3 regions of the Isoptericola sp. NPDC056618 genome follow, and region 2 is predicted to be linked to each of the others. Evidence: riboswitches for the same ligand, from Rfam matches in the RefSeq annotation. Region 2 holds a riboswitch; each other region holds the start of a gene.

Region 1 (3,183 bases), on a different contig from region 2:
CGGGACTCCGAGGCGGCTTCCGGTGAGCTCCACCTCGTCCCGCACGCGCAGGGCGAGCAGGCCGTGCTCCGGGTGCTGCGGCACCCAGCCGCACGACCGTGCAAGGTCTCGCGAGGGGGCGGTACGCCCCGGGACGCCCCGCACCTCGCCGCCGGTCGGCCGCAGGTGCCCCGCGAGGGTGGCGACGAGCGTGGACTTCCCTGCCCCCGAGGGCCCCGTGACGGCCGTGAGGCGCCCCGCAGGCAGTCGCGCGGCCACGCCGTCGAGCGCCCGCGTGGTGGTACGGCCGCGCAGGCCGCGCGTCGTCAGGTCGACCTCGAGGGCGTCGACCGAGACCTCCGGCCCGGCGTCGTCCGGCGCGACCAGCGCGGCCGGGACGGGCAGCGGGGCGGGCGCCGCCACCCCGGGCAGCCAGACGCCGGCGCGCGTCAGGTCGCCGCGCGGGCCGGCCGCGCCGTCGCGCAGCGCGGCGGGCGCGACGTCGTGCGTGACCCGGCCCCCCGGCCCGAGCACCACGAGGCGGTCCAGGTGCTCGAGCCACGGCCCGACGTGGTGGTCGACCACCACGAGGGCGGTGTCCGTACCCTCCAGCGCGCCGACGACGGCGGCGCGGACCTCGGCCGCGGCGGCGGGGTCGAGCATCGCGGTCGGCTCGTCCAGGAGCAGCAGGCCCGGAGCGCTCGCCAGCGCCCCCGCGAGCGCGAGCCGCTGCAGCTCGCCGCCCGAGAGGGCCGACGTCGGCCGGTCGGGCGGGTACCGCAGCCCGACCCGGTCGAGAGCCTCCCGGGCCCGACGCCAGATCTCCTCCCGCGGCAGGCCGGAGTTCTCGGGGCCGAAGGCGGCGTCCCGGCCGATCCGGGCCGCGACGACCGCGGAGCCCGGGTCCTGCGGCACGAGCCCCACCCCGCCGTCCACGTGGACGGTGCCGGACAGGTCACCGGGCAGCGGGTCCCCCAGGACCCCCGCCAGGGCGTGCAGCACGGTCGACTTGCCCGCCCCGCTCGGCCCGACCAGGCCGACGCACTCCCCCGCGCCGACGGCGAGGTCGAGGCCCTCGATCGTCGGGGCCCGGCGCCCGGTGGGCCGCCAGCTCAGCCCCCGCACGAGCGCCCGGACGTCGTCGCGCGCCACGCCGTCAGGCCCGGGCGCGATCGGCGGCACGACCGTCGCCGCGGTCGGCGAGGTCGCGCCCCGGCCCGAACGCGTCGAGCACGCCGGCCCGCGCGAGGGCGCGCACGAGCGCCGCGCCTCCCAGGCCCGCGAGCAGCGCGCCGGACAGCGCGAAGAGGCCCAGGTACGCCAGCCGGAAGCCCCACGCCCAGTCCGGGTAGTAGGCGAACCACTCGTAGACGGCGCCGCACGCGCCCGCCGTCGCACCCGCCAGGGCCGCGACGGCGGTGCCGAACCGGCGGTAGAGGAACAGGGCGAGCACGAGCTCGGCGCCGAACCCCTGGACGACGCCGGAGACGATCGCCGAGAAGCCCCAGCCGGCGCCGAGCAGTGCCTCGACGCTCGCGGCGACGACCTCGGTGAGCAGCGCCGCGCCCGGGCGGCGGACGATGAGGCCGCCCAGCACGCCGCCGAGCAGCCAGCCGCCCCCGAGCAGCCCGGTGGCCGGCGGGAAGGCGACGGCCAGCCCGGCGGAGAGCAGGTGGTAGAGCTGGGTCCAGCCCCAGAAGACGACACCGACGGCCACGCCGAGCATGGCCACGGTGACGAGGTCGACGGTGCGGTACCGCAGGGACGGGCTGCGCAGGACAGTGGGCGCGGACATTCCAGGTAACTCCCTTCGCCGGTGCTAACCGGAGCAGGTTCCAAGGGTCTGCGGCTGTGCCCGCACTCTCAGCGCCCCTTCGACGGCGCTCCCCTGTCATGGGTGTCTTCAGATGTGGCGGCCGACGACGCGGCCGCAGGTCCGACCCTAGGCGACCACGGCGACGGCGCAAGGGCGTCCCGCACCGTGAAACCCCTGGTCACGCAAGAAGGCCCGGAACCATGAGGTTCCGGGCCTTCTCGTCGGGGTGGAGCTGAGGGGACTCGAACCCCTGACCCCCTGCATGCCATGCAGGTGCGCTACCAGCTGCGCCACAGCCCCGAGAACCGACTCTCGCGACCGCGGACGGCCAGGCGATTCGTCTGATTCGGTGTGTTCCTCCGGGCTTGCGCCCCTCGGAACGTCGATATCTTAGGCAGACTTCGGGCCAGGTTCCAAATTCCAGTCCGGCCCCGCCTGCCAGCGGTCCAGGGGGTACCCCGCGCCCACGTTGTGCGCCACGAGGCGCCAGGCCGGCACGGCCCCCTCCCCCGCACGGTGCAGGTGCGACCAGTGCACGTTGTGCATGCCCGACAGCCCGCGCCAGGTGGTCGGGTCGAGCCCGAGCAGCGCCGTCACCGCCAGCGAGATGGCGGCCCCGTGCGACACGACGACGAGCGTCGCGTCGTCGTCCAGGTCCGCGGCGTGCTCGGCCACGGCCTCGGCCATGCGCTGCGCGACCGCCGCCTTCGTCTCGGCCCCCGCGCCCACGGGTTCGGCGCCGAGGCGCCAGGCCGCGTACTCCTCGGGCCAGCGCTCCTGCAGCTCGGCGCCCGTGAGGCCCTCCCAGTCGCCGAAGCCGCGCTCGCGCAGGCGCTCGTCCGTGACCAGGGGCTCCCCGCCGAGCGCGTCCGCGTAGGCGTTCGCCGTCTCGACGGCGCGGCCCAGGTCGGACGACACGATGCGCGTCGCACGGTGCGACGACGCGAGCGCGGAGCCGCCCTCCGCGGCCTGCCAGCGCCCGACCTCGTCGAGCGGGATGTCGATCTGCCCCTGCAGCCGCAGGGAGGCGTTGTAGGCGGTGCGGGCGTGCCGCAGCAGGACGACGGTGCCGGCCGTCACCGCTCGTCGCCCGCGAGCCGGATCGCTCCGTCGCCCCCGCCGTCGCCGTACTCGGCGGCGGCCGCCGCGCCGTCGCCGCCGCGCGCGTCCTCCGGCAGCTCGACCGCCGGGCAGTCCTTCCACAGGCGCTCGAGCGCGTAGTACACGCGGTCCTCGGCGTGCTGCACGTGGACGACGACCTCGCCGAAGTCGAGCAGCACCCACCGCGCCTGCGCCTTGCCCTCGCGGCGGATCGGCTTGGACCCGGCGAGGAACATCGCCTCCTCGACGGCGTCCACGATGGCAGAGACCTGCCGCTCGTTCGTGCC
Region 2 (3,183 bases):
GACGCGATCGGCGGGGCGCCCGTCGACGCCCTCGGTCGTGCCTCCCCTGCCCGCTGTGCCTGCTGTGCCTGAGGTGCCCGTCGTGCCGGGGAGGCCCGTCTGGTCGAAGAACGCCAGCTCGTGCTCGCACGCCGCGCGGAACGCCGCCGCCATCCGGTCCCGGGTGGACGCGTCGGACGCCGCGGCGGCGCGGCGCAGGATCGCGACGGCCTCCCGCGTCGCGTCCGCGAACGCGTCGTCGGCGTAGGTGCCCAGCCACGCCGCGTACGGGTGGCCCGCGTGGTTGCGCGCGGCCAGCCGCTCCCCCACGTCCTGATAGATCCAGTAGCAGGGCAGGACGGCGGCCACGAGGGTCACGTAGTCGTCGCCGGCCGCGCGCAGGTGGTCGAGGTAGGCGGCCGTCGTGGCGCTGGCGGGCACGTCCTGCGGCTCCCCGCCCAGCCAGCGCGTGTGGAGGTCGAGCTCCGTCACCAGGGCGCCGTGCGCGCCACCGGCCCAGAACGCCTGCTCGGCCCGCGTGGGCGCGAGCTCGCTCGCCCGGGCGAGGCAGCGCGCGTAGTCGCGCAGGTAGAGCGCGTCCTGCTCCAGGTAGGCGCGGAAGTGGTCGGCGTCGAGGGTCCCGTCGCCCAGCGACCGGACGAACGCCAGGTCGTCGATCGCGGCGCGCACGTCCGCGGCGTCGTCCCACCACCGGGCGACGACGTCCTCCGCGCCCGCCCCGGACGCACGGGCCGCACAGGACGCCGCCTGGGGTTCCGCGCCGCCCGCGCGCAGCCCCACCAGGTGGTCGACGGGACCGTTCCCGCCGCCGACGCGCAGGGCCTCCCCCGCCCGGATCGCCGCGGTCAGCCAGGCCTTCGTGCCGCGCAGCGCCTCCGCCCAGTCGCCCGTGCGCGCGTACCGGGCGGCCAGCCCGCTGGACAGCGAGCAGCCGGTGCCGTGGGTGGAGGTGCTGGTCAGTCGAGGGCCGGCGAGCTCCACGAGCACGCCCCGCGGACCGACGAGGGCGTCCGGGGCGCCCACGTCCCTCGCCTCTGACCGCGCGAGGAGGTGGCCGCCCTTCGCCACCACCAGGACCCCGTGCCGGGCGGCCAGCCGTCGCGCCTGCTCGAGGGCGGCGGGCCAGTCCGCGGCGGGGGGCTCCTGCGCGAGGACCGCGAGCTCGGGCAGGTTCGGCGTCACGACGTCCACCCGGCCGAGCAGGTCCCGCACGGCGTCCTCGGCCGCCGGGTCGAGCAGCCGGTCCCCGCTGGTCGCCACCATGACCGGGTCCAGGACGACGGCGGGGCGCGCGGTCGCGCCGGACGGCCCGGACGGGTGGGATGCGGCACGCGCCAGCCCGTCGAGCCACGCGGCCACCGCCCGGGCCACCGGGGCCGAGGCGAGCATCCCGATCTTCACGGCGTCGACGGCCACGTCGTCGGCGACGGCGTCGAGCTGCGCGGCCAGGAATGCGGCGGGCGGCACGTGCACGTCACGCACGCCGCGGGTGTTCTGCACGGTCAGGGCCGTGACGGCGGCCATCCCGTAGCCGCCCGCGGCCGCGATCGACTTGAGGTCCGCCTGGATGCCGGCGCCGCCGGACGGGTCGGACCCGGCGACCGCCAGGACCCGGGGCCTGCTGCCCGTCCGCGGCGCCGTCGTCGGCGACGAGACGGGAGCGGGGGCGGCGTGAGCAGGGGTGGTGGTGCCGGCGCGGCCGGCGGAGCTGTCTTCAGGTGCGCGCGCACTCATGTCGACATCCCTTCGCTAGTACGAGCTAGATCAGGTTCGACGGGTGTGTTCTCAGCGCCCGCCGGCCGGCCGTGACGAAGTCGCGGCGATGACCGGTCGGGACGCACCCCGTGTCGTGGCGCCCACCGTAGCCCAGGACGGCCCCGGCGGGTCCGGCGTCCCGCGCGGTGTGTCGTGGCCGGCTCCGCCGTCGCCCGAACGGCCGCCCGGGGCGGGGCTGCAGGTCCCGGCCGACGCCGCGGTAGGGTGCGGGGGTGCCCGTGGTCGTCCGTCGTGTGCGCGAGCTCCTCGTCGCCGGCACGACGCTCAGCATCGCGGCCGCCGCCCATCTCCTGGCCGGCGGCGCGCTCCCCGCGGCACCCCTCGCCTGGCTCGTCGTCGCGGCGCTCACGGCGCCGCTCGCGGTGTGGACCGCGCGCCGCCGTCTGACCCTCCCTCGCCTCCTGCCGGCGATGGTCGCGCTGCAGTTCGTGCAGCACACGACGTTGTCCGTGCTCGGCGCGGCGGGCACGGGTGCTCCCTCGGCTCCGCTCGCGACCCCGGGCGCCACCCCGGACGGCCACGCGCTCCACGCCATGGGCCCGGGCTCCCTCGCGCCCGCGACGGGCGGCGGGCTGCTGCACCACGCGGGCGACGCCGGGACGACGACCTGGATGCTCGCCGCGCACGCCGCCGCGGTGCTGCTCACCGCCCTGCTGCTCGCGGCGGGCGACCGGGCGGCCCTCACCGTGGTGGGGCACCTGCGGCACGTCGCGCTCCTCGTGCAGGAGCCGCGGGCGCTTCCGGTGGTCCGCGAGCACGCCGTCGTCGTCGGGCGCACCTGGCGCCCCCACCCGGCCCGCGTCCGCCGGCGCACGCCCCCACGCGGGCCCCCGCTGCTGCTCCCGGGCGCCCTCGCGCGCGCCGCCTGACCCTGCCCTGGTCCGTCGTCGGACGGGGGCGGGTCCCTCGCCGTCCCACGACCGACTGACACACCTGACAGCCAGGAGCAGAAGAACCCATGTCCAGGACCACCCCTGCCCTCCGCCCGCGTCGCCTCGCCGGCGCGGCCGCGCTCGCCCTCCCCGCCCTCGTGCTCGGCGCGACCGCCGCGTCGGCGCACGTGACCGTGACCCCCGACGCGGCCGAGGCCGGGTCGTACGCCACCCTCACCTTCAAGGTCCCGAACGAGTCCGCCGAGGCCTCGACCACCGCGGTGCAGGTCGACCTGCCCACCGACACCCCCTTCACCAGCGTGTCCGTCGAGCCCGTGCCGGGCTGGACCGCGAAGGTCACCCAGGCGCCCCTGCCCGAGCCCGTCGAGGTGCACGGCACCACCGTCACCGAGGCGCCGGCGAGCATCGAGTGGACCGCCGACGACGCCGACGCCGGCATCGCGCCGGGCGAGTTCCTCCGGTTCACCGTGTCGGCCGGCGCCGTCCCGGACGGCGTGGAGGAGATCGTCCTCCC
Region 3 (3,183 bases), on a different contig from region 2:
GACGCGCCGCCCGTGCCCATGACGAGGCGCGAGCCGATCTCCGTGCCGGCGACCACGAGGGGGTCGACGAGAGGGTGCGCGAGCGGGCGGGACGTGGCCGCGGCGTGCGTGCTGGTCATGCTTCCTCCGTGCTTCCTGGTCAGGCTTCGTGGTCAGCCGCCCTGGACGGCGGTGACGATCTCGACCCGGTCGCCGGGCGAGATCCGGGTACCGGCCCACAGGCCGCGGGGGACGACGGCGTCGTTCACGGCGACGGCGATGCCCTGGACGGACCCGTCGGCGACGAACGCGGGCACGAGGGCCGCGACGACGGCCTCGACGCCGTCGCCGTGCGGCCCGTCGAGCGGGTAGGCCTCGCCGTTCACGACGGCGGTGCGGGTGGCGGGGGTGGCGGTCATCGGGCGGCTCCTTCGGGGAGAGGGTCGGCGGGCGCGAAGCGGCGCGGGTCCGCGGCGGACAGCGCCGGGTCGGGGGGAGGCGCTCCGGTCAGCTCGGCCACGACCGCGTCGGCGGTGAGCGGGGCGAGCAGCACCCCGTTGCGTCCGTGCCCGACGGCGGCGAGCAGGCCGGGGACGCCGGTGGCGCCGACGAGCGGCAGGTTGTCGGGGGTGGCCGGGCGGGCGCGCGGCGTGACGTCGACCAGCGCGGCCTCGTCGATGCCGGGCACGAGCGCGCGGGCGTCGCGCAGCAGCGCGAACACGCCGCCTGCCTCGGCGCGGCGGTCGTCGGGGCGCTCCTCGCTGGTGGCGCCGACGACGATCTCCCGGTGCCCTGGCCCGGTGCCGGTGCCGGTGCCGGTGCCGGGGCCCGCGCCCGTGCCCGGGCCCCGTGGCACGACGTACACCGGCCGCCCCTGCACCGTGCCGCGCACCACGTGCTCCAGCGCCAGCTCCGGGCCGGCGTCCAGGCGCAGCGTCACGCCCTTGACCGGCCGCACCGGGACGCGCAGGTCGGGGACGCCGTCGAGCAGGGCCGCCGTCGCGTCCGCGCCGGTCGCGAGGACGACCGCGCCCGCGGCGTGGCGCGCGCCCCCGTCGTCGTGCACCGCGACGACGCGGCCCGCGCCGTCGCGCTCGAGCCGCACCGCCGTGCGGCGCACGAGGGCGCCGCCGAGCGCCTGGACGAGCGCCGCGTGCGCCCCCCGCGGGTCCACGGCGAGGTCGCCCTCGACGACGGCCGCCCCGGCGAGCCGCGGCCCGAGGTACGGCTCGCGCCGCCGCGCGGCGGCCACCGAGACCTCGGCGGAGGCGAGACCCCACTCCCGGTGCAGCGCCAGGACCCGGCGCAGCAGCGCGAGGTCGTCGGCGTCGTACGCGACGGCGAGCGACCCGGCGCGCAGCAGGGGGACGTCGCGCCCGGTCGCCGCGGCCAGGCGGGCGGCGAAGTCGGGCCAGCGGGCCGCCGACGCGACGTTGAGGCGGGCGAGCTCCCGCTCGCCGAAGTCGGACTCGCTGACGGCCGCGAGCATCCCCGCCGCGGCGCGGGTGGCGCCCTCGCCGGGCGACGGGTCGAGCACGGTGACGGACAGCCCGCTCGCGGCGGCGCGCCAGGCGACGGCGAGGCCGACGATCCCGCCGCCCACGACGACGACATCGGACGGGGTGCCGGACGGGCTGCTGGGCGTGGGCATGTGCGCTCCCTTCGCTGGCATGACCCAGATCAGGTTCGACGGTCGGCTCCTACGCCCTCTCAGCCCCGAGCGGGGCTCCCGTGCGCGGCCACTGTAACCCGGGCCGTGGTTACCCTGACCGGCGTGACCACGACCGCGCCCGACCACGGTGCCGCCCCGGAGACCGCTCCCGACGCGACCCGCGCCCGCCTCGCCGACGCCCGCCTGTACCTGTGCACCGACGCCCGCGAGGAGCGCGGCGACCTGGAGGACTTCCTGCACGGGGCGCTCGCGGGCGGCGTCGACGTCGTGCAGCTGCGGGACAAGACGCTCGACGTCGCGCGCGAGCTCGAGCTGCAGGAGGTGGTCGCCCGCGTCGCCGCGGAGCACGGCGCGCTCTGGGCGGTGAACGACCGGGCCGACGTCGCGCAGCTCACCGGGACGCCCGTGGTGCACATGGGGCAGCGCGACCTCCCGGTGCCCGCCGTGCGGTCGCTGCTCGGGCCGGCTCCGGTGCTGGGCCGGTCCACGCACTCCGCGGACCAGGCCGCCGCGGCGGAGGCCGACCCGGACGTCGACTACTTCTGCGTCGGCCCCCTGTGGGCCACGCCCACCAAGCCCGGCCGCGCGGCCGTCGGGCTCGACCTGCTGCGCGAGGTCGCCGCCACCCGCCCGGCGACGCCGTGGTTCGCCATCGGCGGCGTCGCCGCGGAGCGCCTCGACGCCGTGCTCGACGCCGGAGCGTCGCGCGTCGTCGTCGTACGGGCGATCACGCAGGCGCCGGACGCCGAGCGGGCCGCGCGAGAGCTGCGGGAGCGGCTGGGCTGACGGTCCGGGCCGGACCGCCGCGCGAGGTGACCTACCCCACCGCGTGACCCGTGGGACAGGCCCGGGAGCGGTACCGTCCGGCGGCTACGATGGCTCGGTGACGTCTCCCGCCACCGACACCCCCACCACCGCCGACCTGGCGCCCACGCCGCGTCCGGTCCTCGTCGTCGACTTCGGCGCCCAGTACGCGCAGCTCATCGCGCGCCGCGTGCGCGAGGCCCGCGTCTACTCCGAGATCGTGCCGCACACGTTCACCACCGAGCAGATGCTCGCCAAGAACCCGGCGGCCATCATCCTGTCGGGCGGCCCGTCGTCGGTGTACGCCACCGGCGCGCCGTTCGTGGACCCGGCGCTGTTCGAGGCCGGCGTGCCGGTGCTCGGCATCTGCTACGGCTTCCAGGCGATGGCGCAGGCGCTGGGCGGCACCGTCGCGCAGACGGGGCAGCGGGAGTACGGCGGCACCGAGGTCGAGGTGTGCGAGTCCGGCGTGCTGCTGGCGGGCACCCCCGACCACCAGACCACCTGGATGAGCCACGGCGACTCCGTGCACGCCGCGCCCGAGGGCTTCGCGGTGCTCGCGACGTCGTCCGGCTCGCCCGTCGCCGCGTTCGAGGACACCGGCCGCCGGCTGTACGGCGTGCAGTGGCACCCCGAGGTCAAGCACTCCGCGCACGGCCAGGCCGTGCTGGAGAAGTTCCTCTACGAGGGCGCGGGGCTCGCCCCCGACTGGACCGCGGGCAACGTCA

Evidence for each region. Region 2 has a riboswitch for thiamine pyrophosphate ahead of ACFQ8T_RS05565 (bifunctional hydroxymethylpyrimidine kinase/phosphomethylpyrimidine kinase). Riboswitches for the same ligand answer to the same signal wherever they lie in the genome.
Region 1: it holds a riboswitch for thiamine pyrophosphate, as region 2 does, so the genes downstream of both, ACFQ8T_RS06060 (ECF transporter S component) here and ACFQ8T_RS05565 (bifunctional hydroxymethylpyrimidine kinase/phosphomethylpyrimidine kinase) in region 2, are expected to answer to the same signal.
Region 3: it holds a riboswitch for thiamine pyrophosphate, as region 2 does, so the genes downstream of both, ACFQ8T_RS16195 (FAD-dependent oxidoreductase) here and ACFQ8T_RS05565 (bifunctional hydroxymethylpyrimidine kinase/phosphomethylpyrimidine kinase) in region 2, are expected to answer to the same signal.

What each region holds. Positions count from the first base shown of each region.
Region 1 is NZ_JBHTVZ010000003.1:37,804-40,986, forward strand. Features, by position in the region: gene ACFQ8T_RS06055 (ATP-binding cassette domain-containing protein) at 1-1,161, opposite strand, end outside; gene ACFQ8T_RS06060 (ECF transporter S component) at 1,136-1,774, opposite strand; TPP riboswitch at 1,768-1,879, opposite strand; tRNA gene ACFQ8T_RS06065 (tRNA-Ala) at 2,023-2,095, opposite strand; gene ACFQ8T_RS06070 (histidine phosphatase family protein) at 2,186-2,875, opposite strand; gene rsfS (ribosome silencing factor) at 2,872-3,183, opposite strand, start outside.
Region 2 is NZ_JBHTVZ010000002.1:533,617-536,799, forward strand. Features, by position in the region: gene ACFQ8T_RS05565 (bifunctional hydroxymethylpyrimidine kinase/phosphomethylpyrimidine kinase) at 1-1,734, opposite strand, end outside; TPP riboswitch at 1,725-1,855, opposite strand; gene ACFQ8T_RS05570 (hypothetical protein) at 1,989-2,645, shown strand; gene ACFQ8T_RS05575 (YcnI family protein) at 2,735-3,183, shown strand, end outside.
Region 3 is NZ_JBHTVZ010000014.1:110,244-113,426, forward strand. Features, by position in the region: gene ACFQ8T_RS16185 (thiazole synthase) at 1-119, opposite strand, end outside; gene thiS (sulfur carrier protein ThiS) at 153-398, opposite strand; gene ACFQ8T_RS16195 (FAD-dependent oxidoreductase) at 395-1,630, opposite strand; TPP riboswitch at 1,620-1,722, opposite strand; gene thiE (thiamine phosphate synthase) at 1,754-2,437, shown strand; gene guaA (glutamine-hydrolyzing GMP synthase) at 2,535-3,183, shown strand, end outside.